Regions from separate parts of the Nocardiopsis sp. LDBS0036 genome, predicted to be linked through region 1. Evidence: riboswitches for the same ligand, from Rfam matches in the RefSeq annotation. Region 1 holds a riboswitch; each other region holds the start of a gene.
What was found. Region 1 has a riboswitch for thiamine pyrophosphate ahead of UIS43_RS22835 (ECF transporter S component). Riboswitches for the same ligand answer to the same signal wherever they lie in the genome.

Region 1 (4,304 bases):
CCCTGCCGGGGCGCTGACCCCGCCAGACCCCCGGGCCTCAGCGGAGGCGCCGACCTCGTCCGGCCCGTGAACCCCTTCCGGCTCACGGAGCTCATCCGGTGCGCGAGGGACCTCGTCCGCCTCCCGGATCCCGTCCGGCGTACGGGTTCCCTTCCCGGGTGTGTCCGACGGCCTCCGGTCAGCCACGGCTCCCCCTTCCCGCCGCCGCGTGCCCCGCGGGCCCGGTCGGCTCCGGCGGGCCGGGCGGCTCCGCCCCGGCGCCCGGTGCGGCGGCCTCCTGGACGGCCCGGCCCCCGGCCACGCGCACCCGCGCGTCGGCCAGACTGCGCAGCAGCAGGTCGTCGTGGGTGGCCATGACCACCGCGCGGCCCGCGGACCGCAGGGTGGCGAGCAGCTCCACGAGTTCGGTCCAGGTCCGGGTGTCCTGACCGAAGGTGGGCTCGTCGAGGACGAGCGCGTCGGGCGCGTGCGCGGGGCCCGAGCTGAGCGCCGTGGCCACCGACAGCCGCCGCTTCTCCCCGCCCGAGAGCGTGTAGGGGTGCACGTCGGCCAGCGCGGACAGGCGCAGACGCTCCATCAGCTCGCCCACCCAGGCCTCGGTCTCGGCCTCGCCCATACCCGCGCGCAGCGGGGCGAAGCGCAGCTCGTCGCGCACGGTGGCGGTGACGAACTGGTCCTCGGCGTGCTGGAAGACCGTGCCCACGTGCCGGGCCAGCCTGCGGGCGGGCCAGCGCACGAGCGGGCGCGGGTCGGCCCCGGCCAACGGCCCGCGCGGCAGCACCGCCCCCCGGTGGGGCCTGGACAGTCCGGCGAGCAGGGTCAGCAGCGTGGACTTGCCCGCGCCGTTGGGTCCGGTCAGGGCGGTCGCGGTTCCGGCTCGGACGGTGGCGTCCACCCCCTCGAACACCGTGCGCCGGGGCGCCGCGCGCACGCCGAGCTGGCTCGGGGTGCGCGCCGTGACGCCCACGGCCTCCAGCAGGGGCTCCCCGCCCGGCGCGGGCGCCAGGACGGGCGCGGGCTCGTGCCCGGGCACCCACACTCCCTGCGCGGCCAGCGAGCGCCCGTGCTCGGCGAACACCGTTCCCGGCGGGCCGTCGGCGACGACCCCGCCGCCGGGCGCCACGACCACGACCCGGTCCACCAGGTCCACGACGTCGGCCACGCGGTGCTCGACCAGCACCAGGGTCGCCTCGGTCTCGGCGAGCAGGCGGGCCAGCACGCCGCGCACCAGCGCGGCCCCGGCGGGGTCGAGGTTGGCGGTGGGCTCGTCCAGCAGCAGCAGGCGGGGGCGCATCGCCAGGGCCCCGGCGATCACCAGGCGCTGCTTCTCACCGCCCGACAGCGCCCCGGTGGGGTGGCGCGGTCCGTACGGGAAGCCCACGGCCTCCAGTGCCTCGTGGACCCGGGGCCAGATGAGGTCGGGTGCCACGCCCAGGTTCTCCGGGCCGAAGGCGACGTCGTCGCCCGCGCGCGCCATCACCAGCTGCGTCTCGGGGTCCTGGCTGACCAGGCCGACCGAGCCCCGGCTCCGGTCGGCGGGCTCGCCGTCCAGGAGCAGGGTGCCCTCGTGGTCGCCGCTGATGGCGGCGTCCTCGCCGGTCAGACCGGCCAGTGAGTGCAGCAGGGTGGACTTGCCCGCGCCGGAGGCGCCCAGCAGCAGCACGCGCTCGCCCGGCTCGATCACCAGGTCCACGCCGCGCAGCGCGTGGGACCCGCGGCCCGAGTGCCGCCAGCCCCAGCCGGAGAGCTCCACGCGCGCGCCCGGGCCCCCGGCCGCCGTCCGGCGCCCGTTCGCGGAGGCCACGGTCAGCCCCTCGCGGACGGGAAGGGGGCCAGCGCCCCGGAGCGGGCCAGGGCGGTGGTGAGCAGGCGGGAGCCCACGCCCGCGATGAGGGCGGCGCTGACCACCACGATGACGCCGTAGGTGACCTGGTAGGACAGCGGCCAGGTCACGTTGTAGGCGAGGTTGTCGCGGATGGCGGGGGAGACGCCCGCGACCGCCGCCGCGAGGACGGCCACGCCCATGCCCCAGCGGCGGTAGCCGAAGGCGAGGAAGACGAGTTCGGGCAGGATGCCCTGGAGGGCGCCGTCGAGGATGACCATGATCCCCCACTGGGTGCCCAGGAGCGCCGAGACCGAGGCGGCGGCGATGGCGGTGAGCAGGGCCGCACCGGGCTTGCGGATGATCAGGCCGCCCAGTACGCCGGAGATCAGCCACATGCCGTAGACGACGGCCTGCGCGGGCGGGAAGCCGACGAACAGCGGGGTCGTGACCGACCAGACGATGTTCCAGAGCCAGAAGACCACGCCGACCGCGACGCCGATCACGGAGGCCACGACGATGTCGACGGTGCGCCAGCTCCGCAGTCGGCCGAGGAGGTCGCGCCGGAAGCCGGCGCCCTGGGGGGTGGTGTCCCTCTTCATATGGTGTCCCTTCGCCGGGGGATGCGAGGGGCCCGTGCGGCCGAGAGCGGCGCCGGAACGCGTTCCGTGCGCGCCGGGACGTCCCCGGTGCGCGGGAGCACGCCACCGGTGACGGTTCCTACGACTTCCTTCGCTGGCATGACCCAGATCAGGTGTGTAAGGGTCTGCGGCCTGGTGCCGCACTCTCAGCGCTCGCGCGCTCCCCTGTCGGTTTCGTCCATTATGAACAAGGGGGAGCGCCGGGGTGTTCCCGGGTCGCGTCAGCGCACGTCGGGGCCTCAGCCCCCGGGACTGGCGCCGCCCTCGGGCACCTGCGGTCCCGGGGTCGCGCCGCCCCAGGGCGCGCCGCCGTCCCCGCCCGGGGACTCGCCGCCACCGGTACCGCCGCCGCCTCCGCCGGTACCGCTGCCGTCTCCACCACCACCGCCGCCGCCACCGGTACCGCCGCCTCCACCGGTTGAACCCCCGCCGTCGCCGTCACCGGTGCCTCCACCGCCGTCGGTCGATCCTCCGCCGCCTCCGGTACCGCCACCACCCCCGGTCGAACCCCCGCCACCACCGCCGGTGGCTCCCCCACCGCCGTCACCGGTGCCACCGCCGCCGGTCGAGCCATCGTCACCCCCGGCACCGCCGCCACCGCCACCACCACCGGCCGCGACGCCGCCGTCACCGCCAGCCGTGCCTCCATCGCCTCCACCGGCGTCACTGTCGTCACTGTCACCGTTGTCGCCACCGCCGCCCGACGGCTTGTCCGAGGCCTTGCCGTAGACCTTCGGCGAGGGGGCGAACTCCTCCTCCGGCAGGTCCGCCACGGCCTCGCGCATGGTGGCCTGCCAGATCGGGCCGGGCAGCGTGGCCCCGTAGACGATGCCGTAGTAGCGGTCGCCGATGGTCACGCCCTGGAGCGTGTGCTGCTCCCCGCCCCGGATGTCGCCGACCACCACGGTCCCGGCCAGGTTCGGGGTGTAGCCCGCGAACCACGCGTAGGCCGCGCTGTCGGTGGTGCCGGTCTTGCCCGCCACAGGGCGTCCGATCTCCAGGCCGTTGGCGGTACCGCCCTCGAAGGTCTGCTGGAGCAGGTGGTTGACGCCGTCGGCGACCTCGGTGTCCAGCGCGCCCTCCTCGCACTCGGTGCCCATCTCGACCTCCTCGCCGTCCTCGCCCTCGAAGAGGACCGAGGCCACGGGGACCGGCTCGCAGTAGGTGCCCCGGGAGGCGAAGACGGCGTAGGCGCTGGCCATGGTGAGCGGGGAGACCTCCTGGTCGCCCAGGGTGAAGGAGCTCCACACCTGCAGGTCCTCGCCGTCCGCGCGGTGGATGCCCAGGCTCTGGGCCATCTCCGCCGTCTCGCACAGGCCGACGCGCTCCTGGAGCTGGGCGAAGTAGGTGTTCACCGAGCCCTTCGTCCCGCTGATCATGTTGTGCCTGCCGCCGTCGCTCTCCCCGGCGTTGCGCACGTCCCAGGGCGCCATCCTGCCGCCCTCGCAGTTCTCCAGGCCGCTCACCGTCGTGGACTCGGGCGAGGAGAAGCTGGTGTCGTACTTGAGCCCGGCGTCCAGGGCGGCGGCCAGGGTGAACGGCTTGAACGTCGAACCCGCCTGGTAGCCCAGCGACCCGCCGTCCTCGTGGTCCACGGACAGGTTGATCGAGGTGGTGCCCGGCTCGTCGTCGAAGCCGTAGCGCATGTTCTGGGCCATCACCCGCACCCGGCCGGTACCGGGCTCCACGAGGACCTCGGCGGCGAACTTGTGGGAGTCGCCCGCGGGGACGTAGCGCTCGATCGCCTGCTCGGCGGCCTCCTGCATGTCCAGGTCCAGGGTGGTGCGCACGGTGATGCCGCCCCGCTCCAGTATCCGGTCGCGCTCCTCCTGGGTCCCGGC
Region 2 (4,304 bases), 2.4 Mb from region 1:
CCGTCACCGGAGGTGAGGCATGGCAGAGTGCGGGTAGGACATCTGGAGGATGGGAGAGGAGTGCACGTGCGACCGTCCCCGACCCCGGCCTCCGACCGCCCCCGTCCCACGGCGGCCCAGTTCGCCACCCCCGACCGCCTGTCGGACTACTGGCGGTTCTACTGGGCGGTCGCAGAGGCGCAGGTCGCCCGGTGGCTCCCCGACACCCCCTCCCTGCTGCTCGACCTCTCCGGCGCGGACTACCAGGGCGCCCCGCGCGCCGTGGCCGCCGGACACGACGTGGTCACCCTGCTGCCGTCGGTGGACGTGGCGGTGCGCCGCCCGCTGACCCTGGTGAACGGGCGCGCGGTGGTGCCCCGGCCCGCCCGGCGCGGACGGCTGCGCCACGTGGTGGGCGACTCCGCCTTCCTGCGCAGCTTCGCCCCGGACTCCTTCGACGGGGTCATCGCCGACAACCGGGTGCTGTCCCGGCACCTGGCCACCGAGGAGGCGCTGGCCCAGGTCAGCCGGGTGCTGCGCCCGGGGGGCCGCGCCCTGCTGTGCGTGGACTCGGTGGTGCTGGGCATGGCGATGCTGGCCGAGCAGGACCGCTGGCCCGAGCTGAGCCACGCGCCCAACGCGGACGTGCTCCTGGTGCCCTGGCCGGACGGCTCCATCACGCGGTGCTTCACGGCCGAGCAGCTCACCGAGGCGGTCGCCGAAGCCGGTCTGGAGCTGGAGTGGGTCAAGCCCCGCACGGTGCTGTCCGCCTCCACGGTGGAGATGATGCTGGCGCGCGACCCGAGGTCGATGGGACGCCTGGTGGAGATGGAACTGCGCGCCACGGAGTCCGACGACTACGTGGGCGTGCACCTGGTGGCGAGCGCGCGCAAGCCCGGCTAGGGCGGGGACGCCGCCGCCCCCGCCCCATCCCTCACTGGTGCTGCGCGGTCTCCTGGTCCGCCAGGGGCAGGTAGACCCGCTTACCCTGTTCGGCGAACTCCGCGGACTTGTCGGCCATGCCCTTCTCGATGGCGGCCACCGTCTCCAGCCCGTGCTCCTCGGCGTACCTGCGCACGTCCTGCGTGATCTTCATGGAGCAGAACTTCGGCCCGCACATGGAGCAGAAGTGCGCGGTCTTGGCGGGTTCGGCGGGCAGGGTCTGGTCGTGGAAGGACTGCGCGGTCTCGGGATCCAGGGCCAGGTGGAACTGGTCCTGCCAGCGGAACTCGAACCGCGCCTTGGACAGCTCGTCGTCCCACTCCTGCGCCCGGGGGTGCCCCTTGGCCAGGTCGGCGGCGTGCGCGGCGAGCTTGTAGGTGATCACACCGGTCTTGACGTCGTCCCGGTCGGGCAGCCCCAGGTGCTCCTTGGGGGTGACGTAGCACAGCATCGCCGTACCGAGCCAGCCGATCTGGGCGGCGCCGATCGCGGAGGTGATGTGGTCGTAGCCGGGCGCGACGTCGGTGGCCAGGGGGCCGAGCGTGTAGAACGGCGCCTCGCCGCACAGCTCCTCCTCCAGGCGCACGTTCTCCGCGATCTTGTGCATCGGCACGTGCCCGGGCCCCTCGATCATCACCTGCACGTCGTGCGCGCGGGCGATGTGGGTGAGTTCGCCCAGGGTGCGCAGCTCGGCGAACTGGGCCTCGTCGTTGGCGTCGGCGATCGACCCCGGCCGCAGCCCGTCGCCGAGGGAGAAGGTGACGTCGTACTCCCGGAGGATCTCGCACAGCTCCTCGTAGTGGGTGTACAGGAAGCTCTCCCTGTGGTGGGCCAGGCACCAGGCCGCCATGATGGAGCCGCCGCGCGAGACGATGCCGGTGACCCGGCGGGCGGTGAGCGGCACGTAGCGCAGCAGCACGCCCGCGTGGACGGTCATGTAGTCCACGCCCTGCTCGCACTGCTCGATGACGGTGTCGCGGTAGACCTCCCAGCTCAGCGCCGCCGGGTCGCCGTTGACCTTCTCCAGGGCCTGGTAGATGGGTACGGTCCCGATCGGGACGGGCGAGTTGCGCAGGATGCGCTCGCGGGTCTCGTGGATGCGCTTGCCGGTGGACAGGTCCATGACGGTGTCGGCCCCCCAGCGGGTGGCCCACACCATCTTCTCCACCTCCTCGGGCACGGAGGAGGTGACGGCGGAGTTGCCGATGTTGGCGTTGATCTTGACCAGGAAGTTCTTGCCGATGATCATCGGCTCGGACTCGGGGTGGCACCGGTTGGCGGGGATGACCGCCCGGCCCACGGCCACCTCCTGGCGGACGAACTCGGGGTCCACGCCCTCCCGGGCGGCCACGAACCGCATCTCGGGGGTGATGGTCCCGGCCTTGGCGTGGGCCAGCTGGGTGGTCGCGCCGCCGGACGGGGCGGGCGCGTGGGCCCACTCCCCGCGGGTGGGGGCCAGGCCCCGGTGGACGTCGATGTGCGCGGTGTCGTCGGTGTACGGACCCGAGGTGTCGTACAGGTCGAAGTGGCTGCCGTTGCTGAGTTCCACCCGGCGCTGCGGGACGCGGAGGGTGTGCCCCTCGGGGGTGGCGACCTCCCGGTAGACCTTGCGTGATCCCATGATGGGACCGGTGGTCACCCGGTGGTCGGCGGTGGAACTGACGTCGCGGCCGTCGAGAGCCGTCATGGCATGCCTCCCTACGTCGGAATTACCCGAACAGGTTCTGCGGTCGGCGACACCGTTGAGTCGCCCTCTCAGCCCGCCATGGCGCGAGCTCCCGCGTTGCGTATGAAGATGTGGGGACGCCTGGGGCGCCCCGGGCACGCGTGACCGGGGCGTGCCCGGTCCGTGTGGCCCCGGACACTCTATCCGTCGGCCGAGCGGGGCTGTCCACCGTCCCGGGGATAGAAAAGTGTCTCCCGCACGCCACCCCCGACAGCGCGGTCGGCTCGGGGCCGTGCCGCGCTCCCCCGGGTCAGAAGAGCGTCTGCGGCTCGTCTCCCCCGGTGTCGGAGAGCGGTTCGAGCAGGTCGGGACGGTTGTTCTTGATGCTGTTGACGTCGGTGGAGACCTCGTCCACCTCGAAGCGCTCGGCGGGGGTGTCCTGGAGCAGGTGGGCCAGCTCGTCGGCCCCGGTCGCCGGGTCCAGCCAGGCCGCCCAGTCCTCGGGGGGCACGACGACGGGCATGCGCTCGTGGATGTGGGCGAGTTCGGGGGCGGCCTCGGTGGTGACGACGGCGCAGCTCCACACCCACGCGGCGGGGTCGTCCTCGGCCACCTCGGGGTCGCGCCAGCGCTCGAAGATCCCCGCCAGGGCCAGGGGCCGGTCGTCGGGGTAGTGGATGGAGTAGGGCTTCTTGTCCGCCTTGGCCTTGCGCTTCTTGTGGTGGGGGTCGGTGACCGGCGAGGTGCTGGCCTGCACGGTCCCGTCCCTGCCGATCAGCTGCCACTCGTAGTAGGCGTCGGCGGGCAGCAGGCAGCGGCGGCGCCGGAAGGCCGTGCGGAAGGCGGGCTTGTCGGCGATGGTCTCGCTGCGGGCGTTGATCATCCGGTAGCCGATGTTGCGGTCCTTGGCCCAGGAGGGCACCAGGCCCCAGCGCAGGGTGTGCAGGGAGCGGGGCCCCGGCTCGCCCCGGTCCTCCCCCTGCGGGGGCGGTCCGAGCACCGCGTACACGGGCCTGCCCGGTGAGATGTTGTAGTCCGGGTCCAGCTCCTCCAGCGGCGGCCACGCCCGGGGATCGGTCTCCTCGGGAAGGGCCTGCTCGGGCAGGCCGAAGGCGAGCTGCAACTGGTGCACGTTCCGGGACTGGGCATAACGACCGCACATGGGTGTGATCCTACGGTCGAAACGGCTCGTTCTCTCCCGGAACACCCGTATCCTCAGGTGTTTCCCGTCCCGGGGCACCGGGCGCGGCTCGAACGGCCCGCCGGTTCCGTCGGAACTCAGCCCGGCGTCGGCGCGACGGGCTCCCCCTCCGCGCGTTCGGGCCCCCGCTCCGCTCCCCCGTGCGCGTCCCGGCCCCGCCGGGCCCGGACCAGGCCGACCAGCACGACCAGGCCGCCGAGCGGGGCCAGCGTCCACGGCGCCCACGAGGAGAGGGCGCGCAGCAGCACCGAGCGCACGCGGGCCTGCTCGGCCTGGGCCGCGACCTGCTGCTCGGCCAGGACCAGCCGCGCGTACAGCAGGGGCGCCTCACCGCTGTCGTTCTGCGGGCGCAGGGTCTCCGCGCGGGTCTCGTGGGCGTTGACCACGATCCCGCTGACCGGTTCCACCCAGAACGTCCGGCTGACCTCCAGCCAGCGGGTGGCGGTGACCGTGCCCGTGGCCCCGGGGCGGAACAGGGAGGCGGGCACGGGGCGGGCCGAGTCGGGCATCTGGGTG
Region 3 (4,304 bases), 480 kb from region 1:
CCAGCTCTTCCGCCTGCCGCACGCGCTGTGGCTCGCCATCGTCCGGCGCAAGGAGGACGACTCCGTCGAGGGCGACATCTCCCACTACCAGGCGCTGAGCACGGCCCTGGCCGCCACCGTCGGCGTCGGCAACATCGCCGGCGCCGCGCTCGCCATCGGCGTCGGCGGCCCCGGCGCGCTGTTCTGGATGTGGGTCGTCGGCTTCCTCGGTATGGCCACCAAGTACAGCGAGGCCCTCCTTGGCGTGAAGTTCCGCCGCACCGACGCCAAGGGCGAACAGAGCGGCGGCCCGATGTACTACCTCAAGTACGGGATCCCCGGCGGCCTGGGAACCACCCTGGGCGTGGCCTTCGCGGTCTTCGGCGCCATCGCCGCCTTCGGCATCGGCAACGGCACCCAGGCCAACGCCGTCTCGCAGCAGATCACCAGCATCACGCCGCTGGAGCCGTGGATGGTGGGCCTGGCGCTCGTGGTCCTGGCGGGCGCCGTCATCCTCGGCGGCATCAAGAGCATCGGCCGCGTCGCCTCCGGCCTCGTGCCGATCATGATCGTCGGCTACGTGGGCATCTGCCTGGTCATCCTGGCCGTCAACTGGGCCGCGATCCTCCCCGCGCTCCAGCTCGTGGTGACCGACGCCTTCACCGGCACCGCGGCCACGGGCGGCTTCGCCGGCGCGGGCATCATGCTCGCCATCCAGCAGGGCTTCGCCCGCGGCATCTTCTCCAACGAGTCGGGCCTGGGCACAGGCGGTATCGCCGCCGCCTCGGCCAAGACCAACCAGCCGGTCCGCCAGGCCATGGTCTCGATGACCCAGACCTTCATCGACACCATCATCGTGGTCACCATGACCTGCCTGGTCATCATCACCACCGGCGTCTGGACCGACGGCCAGGCGGACGGCTCGCTGATGACCAGCAACGCGGTCTCCGAGGGCCTGGGGGCGATCAGCCCCGCGCTCGCCCCGGCCGGCGCCGTCATCGTGGCCGTCGCGGTGGCCGTGTTCGCCCTCACCACCCTGCTCGGATGGGCCTACTACGGCGAGCGCTGCATGGTGTTCCTGGGCGGCCGCCGCCTGGTCCTGCCCTACCGCCTGGTGTTCATCGCCGTCATCTACGTGGGCTCGGTCGCCAGCCTGGACTCGGTCTGGCTGTTCAGCGACATCGCCAACGGCCTGATGGCCCTGCCCAACCTCATCGGCCTCCTGCTGCTGTCCCCGGTCATCGTGGCTGAGACGCGCAAGTTCTTCGCCCACCCCGACTGGAGGGACCCGGACAAGGTCATGGAGGACGTGACCAAGGTCTGACCCGGTAGGGGCCGCGCCTCCAGCAGAGGGCGGAACGAGGAGGGGGGACCGGCGCGGAGCCGGTCCCCCCTCGGCGTTCCCTCATCCGGACGCCGCTGCTACCACCAGGCGTGGAAGTGGTGCACCGGGCCCTGCCCGCCGCCCGCGTCGATCTCGTCGGCGCGCCGGATGGCCTCGGTCAGGTAGTCCTTGGCGTCGCCCACAGCGGCGGCCACGTCCGGCCGCTGCGGCAGCAGGGCCGCGATCGAGGAGGACAGCGTGCACCCGGTGCCGTGCGTGTTGCGGGTGACCACCCTCGGGGCGCGGAACTCGACCGGGTCGGCGTCCCGGGCGACCAGGACGTCGACGCTCTCCCCGCCGGGCAGGTGGCCGCCCTTGAGCAGGACCCGGCGCGGGCCCAGCTCCAGCAGCCGCCAGGCCTGGGCGCGCATGGACGCCAGGTCGGTCGCCTCGGGCTCCTCCAGCAGGTCCGCGGCCTCGGGCAGGTTCGGGGTGACCAGGTCCGCGCGGGGCAGGAGCTTGGTGCGCAGCGCGTCGACGGCCGAGGCCTCCAGCAGCCGGTCCCCGCTCTTGGCGACCATCACCGGGTCCACCACCACGTTCGGCAGCGCGTGGCGGTCGATCGCCTCGGCCACGGCCTCGGTGACCTCCGAGGTGCCCAGCATGCCCACCTTGACCGCGTGCACGACGGCGTCGGCGAAGAGGGTGTCCATCTGGTGGGCGACGAAGCGCGCGGGGATCGGGTGGACCCCGGTGACGCCGAGCGTGGACTGGGCGGTCAGCGCGGCGATCACCGTCATCCCGAAGGTCCCGTGCGCGGAGAAGGCCTTGAGGTCGGCCTGGACGCCCGCGCCCCCGCTGGGGTCGCTGCCGGCGATGGACACGATGTTGTACGCGCTCATGGCGTTCCTTCGCTAGTGCTAACTAGGGCAGGTTCGACGGGTGTGCTCTCAGCCGGGAACGTGTCCCGGCACCCCGCGCCTCCGGAGCCGCCTCGGCGGCCCCGGTCATTATGTGTCTGTGGTGCGTTCCGGGCAGGATACCCACACAAGCGCGAAGGGGTCCGCCCGGGTACGCGGGCGGACCCCTGGAGGGTTTTCACGGGGGACGGAACCCCGAGGGAAAGGCGCCTCAGGCGGAGGTGCCCTCGGTCCGGCGGGCCCTGGTGCGCTTGTAGACGCGGGCCAGGATGAACCACAGCACCAGCAGGCCGATGATCACGACCACGATGTTGCTGATCACGCCGCTCCACTGGGCGAGGATGGGCTCGATGGCCGGGCCGAAGACGTAGCCGAGGCCGATCCAGATCGTGTTCCACACCGCCGAGCCGATGACCGTGTACAGCGAGAACTTGAACAGGGGCATCCGCTCGATCCCGGCGGGCACCGAGATGAAGCTGCGGACCAGGGGCACGCACCGGCCCAGCAGGACGGCGACGCCGCCGAAGCGGGTGAAGAAGCGCTCGGCCTTGTAGAAGTCCTCGATCTCCAGCAGCGGGGTCTTCTCGACCAGCCAGGCCGTGCGCTCGCGGCCCAGGAGCGCGCCGATCGCGTAGAAGCCCCACGCGCCGACCAGGCAGCCGATCGTCGCCCACAGGATGGCGAGCCACACGTTCATGTGCCCGGCGTAGGCGAGGAACCCGGCGCCGGGCAGGACCGCCTCACTGGGCATCGGCGGGAAGAAGGTCTCGATGAACAGCGCCACGCCGACACCGGGTTCGCCCAGGGTCGTCATCAGGCTCAGGACCCACCCGATGAACCCCTCGTACTCGTGGGCGACGTCGACGTCCGTCGTCGAGGCCGCGGTCATCAGCAGATTCGTTGTCATGCGGTTGTCGTTCCCGTTCTCAGACGTGGGTGGGGGTCCGGTGGAGTTCGGCTTCCTCCATGTGGAGGCGCTTGCGGCGCTCCCAGACGATGGCCGCCGCCACGATCGCGAAGCCGACCGCCATCAGGCCGACTGTCACCGGGACGTCGGTGGGGGCCAGGAACGTGCGGTCCTCGTCCTGCCAGGGCCACAGGGCGCGCAGCGAACCGGCCATGAGGCCGGTGAGGACCACCAGGGTCATGTGGTGGAAGTTCTCCAGCAGGTGCTGGAGCAGCTTCACGAACAGCGACAGGCCCGTGAGCATGCCGAGCGCGAACACCGAGAGGTAGGCGACGTCCATGTCCCCGACCGCGCTGATCGTGGGTTCGTACAGACCCAGCGTGAGCAGGATGAAGGATCCGGACAGCCCTGGCAGCACCAGGGCGCAGACGGCCACCGCCGCGGCGAGGAAGACGACGACCGGGTGGGTGGGCAGGTTGGCGCCGGGCAGGCCGGTGAGGAAGAACGCGCCCGCGGCGAAGACCAGGGCGACGAGGTAGTGCCAGGCCCGCCACCTGTGGCCCGCACCGGTGTAGGGAATCCACAGGCAGGCCAGGACCAGGCCGAAGAACAGCGCGTACGCGTACTGGGTGTGCGACTCGACCAGCGGGGCGAGGACCACGGCCGCCATGCCGAGGAAGGCCACCATGCCGACGAGCGCGGGGACCAGCACGCTCCAGTCCACCTGGCGGAACTGCTCCTGGGCGCGCTCCCTCCCGCGTCCGCGCGGGACGTCGGTGACGTAGCGCCTGACACCGCTGACCATGTGGCCGGCGCCGCCGATGAGCTTGTCGTAGAGACCGACGATGAGGGCGACCGTGCCGCCGCTGATACCGGGAAGGGCCTCCGAGGCGCCCACGGCGCCGCCGCGCACCGCGTTGAAGATGTAGCTGCCTACTGAGTTGGGCATCTGGGTTCTTGGGAGCGCTTCGGGCGGGGCCCGGGGAAGCGCGCCGTCCTCCGTCCTAGTGGTGTCACCGCACGCGCACCGTGTGCACGGGTGGAGGGGTGGGTCAAAGGTGGTCCTCGCGGTCCACGGCCTCGACCGGAGGCGGGGTGGGCCGGTCGGCCCCGGCCGGGAGTGTGCGAACCGGTCGGAGCGGGGGAGGGGAAACCGTGGGGCCTTGGACCAGGC
Region 4 (4,304 bases), 3.1 Mb from region 1:
GGCCCGCCAGGCGCGCGCCGCGGCCCGCGCGTACGGCGTCGCGCATCGCGGCGGCCATGCGCACCGGGTCCTGGGCGCGGGTCACGGCCGTGGCCAGCAGGACCGCGTCGCATCCCAGCTCCATGGCCAGGGCGGCGTCGCTGGCGGTGCCGATCCCCGCGTCCACGATGACGGGCACACCGGCCTGCTCGACGATCAGCTCCAGGTTGTGCGGGTTGCGGATGCCCAGCCCCGAGCCGATCGGGGCGGCCAGGGGCATCACCGCGGCGCAGCCCACCTGCTCCAGGCGCCGGGCCAGCACGGGGTCGTCGTTGGTGTAGGGCAGCACGGTGAAGCCCTCGTCCACCAGTTGTTCGGCGGCCTCCAGCAGCTCGACGGGGTCGGGCAGCAGCGTGTGCTCGTCCGCCACCACCTCCAGCTTGACCCAGTCGGTCTCCAGCGCCTCGCGGCCCAGGCGGGCGGTGCGCACCGCGTCCACGGCGGTGAAGCATCCGGCGGTGTTGGGCAGCGCCCGGATCTTGTTGCGGGTCAGGACGTCCCACACCGACCCCCGGGTGCCGGGGGAGACCCGGCGCATCGCCACCGTGGTCAGCTCGGTTCCGGAGGCGATCAGGGCCTCCTCCAGGACCTCCAGGGAGGGCGCTCCGCCGGTTCCGGTGATCAGCCGGGACCCGAAGGAGGTTCCCGCGATCACGAGGTCGTCGTTCATGCTCAGCCTCCCTGCACCGCGGTGAGGACGTCCACGCGGTCGCCCTGGTTGAGCGGGCTCGCGGCCCACGCGGTCCGGCGCACCACCTCGTCGTTGACGGCCACGGCGACACCGCCGGGGGCCTCGGCGCCGGTCAGGTCGCGCACGACCGCTTCCACGGTCGTGTCGTCGGCGAACTCGCGGCGGTCGCCGTTGATGATCAGTTCCACTGCTACTACCTACTTGCGCGTCGTGCCGTGAAACGGCGGGCGTACTCGGGCAGGTCTCCGTCGGTCAGGGCCCGGGCCATGGCCTCCCCGGTCACCGGGGTCAGCAGGACCCCGTGCCGGAAGTGCCCGGCGGCCAGGTGCAGTCCCGGGACCCGTGTGGGCCCCAGGAGGGGCTCGTTGTCGGGCGAGCCGGGGCGCAGCCCGACGCAGGTCTCGGTGACCTCCAGCTCGCTCACCCCGGGGACGAGTTCGCGCGCGTCCCGCAGCACCTGCCAGAGCCCCCCGACGGTGAGCGAGGTGTCGTGGCCCAGCTCCTCCTGGGTGGCGCCGATGACGACCTCGCCGTCGGCGCGCGGCACCAGGTAGGTCGGGAAGCCCCGGACCAGGCCGCGGACGGTCCGGCTGACGAGCGGCGGCTCGCCCTCGGGCACCCGGGCGCGCAGCAGCTGTCCCTTGACCGGGCGCAGCGGCGGGACGACGGGTTCGGGGACCACGACGCCGTTGCCCCAGCAGCCCGCGGCCAGCACCACCTGGTGCGCGGGCAGGGTCCGCCCCGCCTCGGCCTCCCCGGCCAGGCGCACGCCCAGCCGGGAGCCCCCGGGGCCGGGGGAGAGGACCTCCCCGACCCGCCCGCGGACCTCGGTGACGCCCGCGCGTGCGCCCGCGGCGGTCAGGGCGCGCAGCAGCCGCCGCGGATCCACGGAGTGGTCGTCGGGGGCCAGGACGCCGCCGCGCACGGACGGGGCGAGCATGGGCTCCAGACGGCGGCACTCGCGTCCGGTGAGGCGCTCGGCGGCGATGCCCAGCCTCCGCTGGAGCGCGTGCAGTTCGGTGAGGACGGCCAGGTCGTCGCGGTCGAAGGCGACCAGCAGCGTGCCGGTGGCGCGGTGTCCCACGTCCAGGCCGCTGGCCTCCTCCAGTTCGGCGACGAAGTCCGCGTACATGCGGGCCGAGCGGATGCCCAGCTCCATGAGGGGCTCCTCGCCGAACGCGGCCTCGGTGGCGGGGGTCAGCATGCCCGCGGCCACGGTGGAGGCGGCGCGGGCGGGGTCGGACTCGACCAGGGTGACGCTCAGTCCGCGTTGGGCGGCGCGCCAGGCGGTGACCCGGCCGACCAGGCCGCCGCCGACCACGACGACGCGGTCGCGGTGGGGATCGTTGGAGGTGCGCACGGCTGTGGCTTCCACTCCCTTCGCCGGCATGATCCGGATCAGGTTCGTGCGGTCGGAGGCTCACAGCCTCCCTCTCAGCCGGGTCCCACCCGGCTCCCGCGGGATGTAGGGGTCTGTCCCCATTCTAGGACCCGTGGCCGACGCGCGCCGTGCCGGGGGGAAGGAGGTGCGCGGATGTGGCAGATTGGTGGTGTGACACAACGCGACATCGACACGCTCATCGGCGACTGGCTGACCCTCAAGGAGGCCGCCGCTCCGCTGGGCGTGAGCCCGAACCGGATCAAGACGCTGATCCGCGAGAACCGCATGATGGGTGTGGTCCGCGACGGCGAACTCTCCATTCCCGCCGCCTTCATCGACGGCGACGACCTGGTCAAGGGTCTGCCGGGGACGCTGCTGCTGCTCACCGACGCGGGCTTCTCCTCCGAGGAGGCCCTGCGCTGGCTGTTCACCCCCGACGACTCCCTGCCTGGCACGCCGATCCAGGCCATGCGCGAGAACCGGGGCACCGAGGTGCGCCGCCGGGCCCAGAGCCTGGCCTTCTGACCCGCGGGGAAGGGGGGAGGGGCGCGCCGCCGCGTCCCTCGCCCTTGGGTCCGAACGCGCCAGGGCCTAGGGTGGACCGTGTGAGGACCAGCCACGGAACCAGCCTGCGCAAGCGCCTGGACGCATCGCTTCTGTACCTGTGCACCGACGCCCGGACCGGTCGGGGCGACCTGGCCGAGTTCGCCGACGCGGCCCTGGCCGGGGGAGTGGACATCATCCAGCTCCGGGACAAGGGCCTGGAGGCACGCGAGGAGATCGCGGCCCTGGAGGTGATGAAGGAGGCGTGCGAGCGGTACGGCGCCCTGCTCGCGGTCAACGACCGCGCCGACATCGCCCGCGCCGTGCGCGCCGACGTCCTCCACCTGGGTCAGCGGGACCTGCCCGTGCCCATGGCCCGCGACATCATCGGCGCCGACCCCGTGATCGGCCGCTCCAACAACGACGTCGCCGCCGCGGCCGCCTCCGCCGAGGAGCCGGGCAGCGACTACTTCTGCGTCGGACCGACCTGGGCGACCCCCACCAAGCCGGGCCGCCCGGCCGCCGGGCTGGAGCTGGTGGAGGAGGCGGCCGCGCTGGGCACCGACCGCCCCTGGTTCGCCATCGGCGGGATCGACGTCGACAACATCGACCGCGTGCTGGACGCCGGGGCCCGCCGGGTCGTGGTCGTGCGCGCGATCACGGAAGCGGAGGACCCCCGGGCCGCCGCCGCCGCTCTGCGCCAGCGCCTGGCGGCCCGCGCCGCCCGGCCCTAGGGGATCAGCAGGGCCTTACCGAGCACCGCGCGCCCCTCCAGTGCGGCGTGCGCCTCGGCGGCCCGCTCCAGCGGCAGGGCCAGCCCCACGTGCGGCGTGATCCTGCCCATGCGGGCCATCTCCAGCACCATCCGCAGGGCGTCCTGCCGGTCGCCGTCGGCCTGCTTGAGGTCGAACAGGCCCAGGACCTCGATCCCGCGGCGCCCGGCCTCCTCGGTGTCCACCTCCGTGAAGCTCCCGCCCGCGGAGCCGTAGCCGACGAACCGGCCGCCGTCGGCCAGGGTCCCGAAGGCCGCCGCGCCCAGCGCGCCCCCGGCGCCGTCCAGGACCACGTCGACCCCGGCGCCGCCGGTCAGCGCGCGCACCCGCTCCGGCCAGTCCGGCTCGGAGTAGTCCACGGTCTCCTGCGCGCCCAGTTCGCGGACCAGGGCCAGCTTGGCCCCGCCCCTGGCCGCGCCGATGACCCGGGCCCCGGCCCTGCGGGCCAGCTGGACGGCCAGGGTGCCCGCCCCTCCGGCGGCCGCGGCGACCAGGACCGTGGTGCTGGGTCCGAAGCCCGCCGCCCGCTCCAGCGCCAGCGCGGTCGGCCCGTCGTGCAGCAGGGCCAGCGCCGCCCGGGGGTCCACCTCCTCGGGCACCCTGACCAGTGCCGACTCCGGGACCACGGCCCGTTCGGCGTAGCCGTCCACGGGCAGGGTGGGCCTTTCCGGCGTCCCGTCCGCGTGCCCGGTGTCGGCGACCACCGCGGCCCCCTCCCATCCCGGGTCCACGCCCGGGCCGATCCGGACCACCCGCCCGGCCACGCCCGCGCCGGGGACGTAGGGGGGAGTCACGGGGAAGTAGTCCAGCCCCCAGCCGCCGCGGACCAGGGTGTCCAGGTACATCACGTTCGCCGCGGCGACCTCCACCAGCGCCT

Region 2: it holds a riboswitch for thiamine pyrophosphate, as region 1 does, so the genes downstream of both, thiC (phosphomethylpyrimidine synthase ThiC) here and UIS43_RS22835 (ECF transporter S component) in region 1, are expected to answer to the same signal.
Region 3: it holds a riboswitch for thiamine pyrophosphate, as region 1 does, so the genes downstream of both, thiD (bifunctional hydroxymethylpyrimidine kinase/phosphomethylpyrimidine kinase) here and UIS43_RS22835 (ECF transporter S component) in region 1, are expected to answer to the same signal.
Region 4: it holds a riboswitch for thiamine pyrophosphate, as region 1 does, so the genes downstream of both, thiO (glycine oxidase ThiO) here and UIS43_RS22835 (ECF transporter S component) in region 1, are expected to answer to the same signal.

The regions. Positions count from the first base shown of each region.
Region 1 is NZ_CP141103.1:5,335,957-5,340,260, reverse strand. Features, by position in the region: gene UIS43_RS22840 (ABC transporter ATP-binding protein) at 179-1,804, opposite strand; gene UIS43_RS22835 (ECF transporter S component) at 1,807-2,424, opposite strand; TPP riboswitch at 2,533-2,640, opposite strand; gene UIS43_RS22830 (transglycosylase domain-containing protein) at 2,703-4,304, opposite strand, start outside.
Region 2 is NZ_CP141103.1:2,919,681-2,923,984, forward strand. Features, by position in the region: gene UIS43_RS12185 (methyltransferase domain-containing protein) at 61-882, shown strand; gene thiC (phosphomethylpyrimidine synthase ThiC) at 914-2,608, opposite strand; TPP riboswitch at 2,602-2,713, opposite strand; gene UIS43_RS12195 (SOS response-associated peptidase) at 2,898-3,749, opposite strand; gene UIS43_RS12200 (DUF3068 domain-containing protein) at 3,866-4,304, opposite strand, start outside.
Region 3 is NZ_CP141103.1:5,815,795-5,820,098, forward strand. Features, by position in the region: gene UIS43_RS24775 (sodium:alanine symporter family protein) at 1-1,303, shown strand, start outside; gene thiD (bifunctional hydroxymethylpyrimidine kinase/phosphomethylpyrimidine kinase) at 1,402-2,205, opposite strand; TPP riboswitch at 2,193-2,291, opposite strand; gene UIS43_RS24785 (DedA family protein) at 2,435-3,130, opposite strand; gene UIS43_RS24790 (DUF368 domain-containing protein) at 3,150-4,079, opposite strand.
Region 4 is NZ_CP141103.1:2,205,312-2,209,615, reverse strand. Features, by position in the region: gene UIS43_RS09210 (thiazole synthase) at 1-709, opposite strand, end outside; gene thiS (sulfur carrier protein ThiS) at 712-918, opposite strand; gene thiO (glycine oxidase ThiO) at 924-2,120, opposite strand; TPP riboswitch at 2,089-2,200, opposite strand; gene UIS43_RS09195 (Rv2175c family DNA-binding protein) at 2,283-2,636, shown strand; gene thiE (thiamine phosphate synthase) at 2,717-3,388, shown strand; gene UIS43_RS09185 (zinc-binding dehydrogenase) at 3,385-4,304, opposite strand, start outside.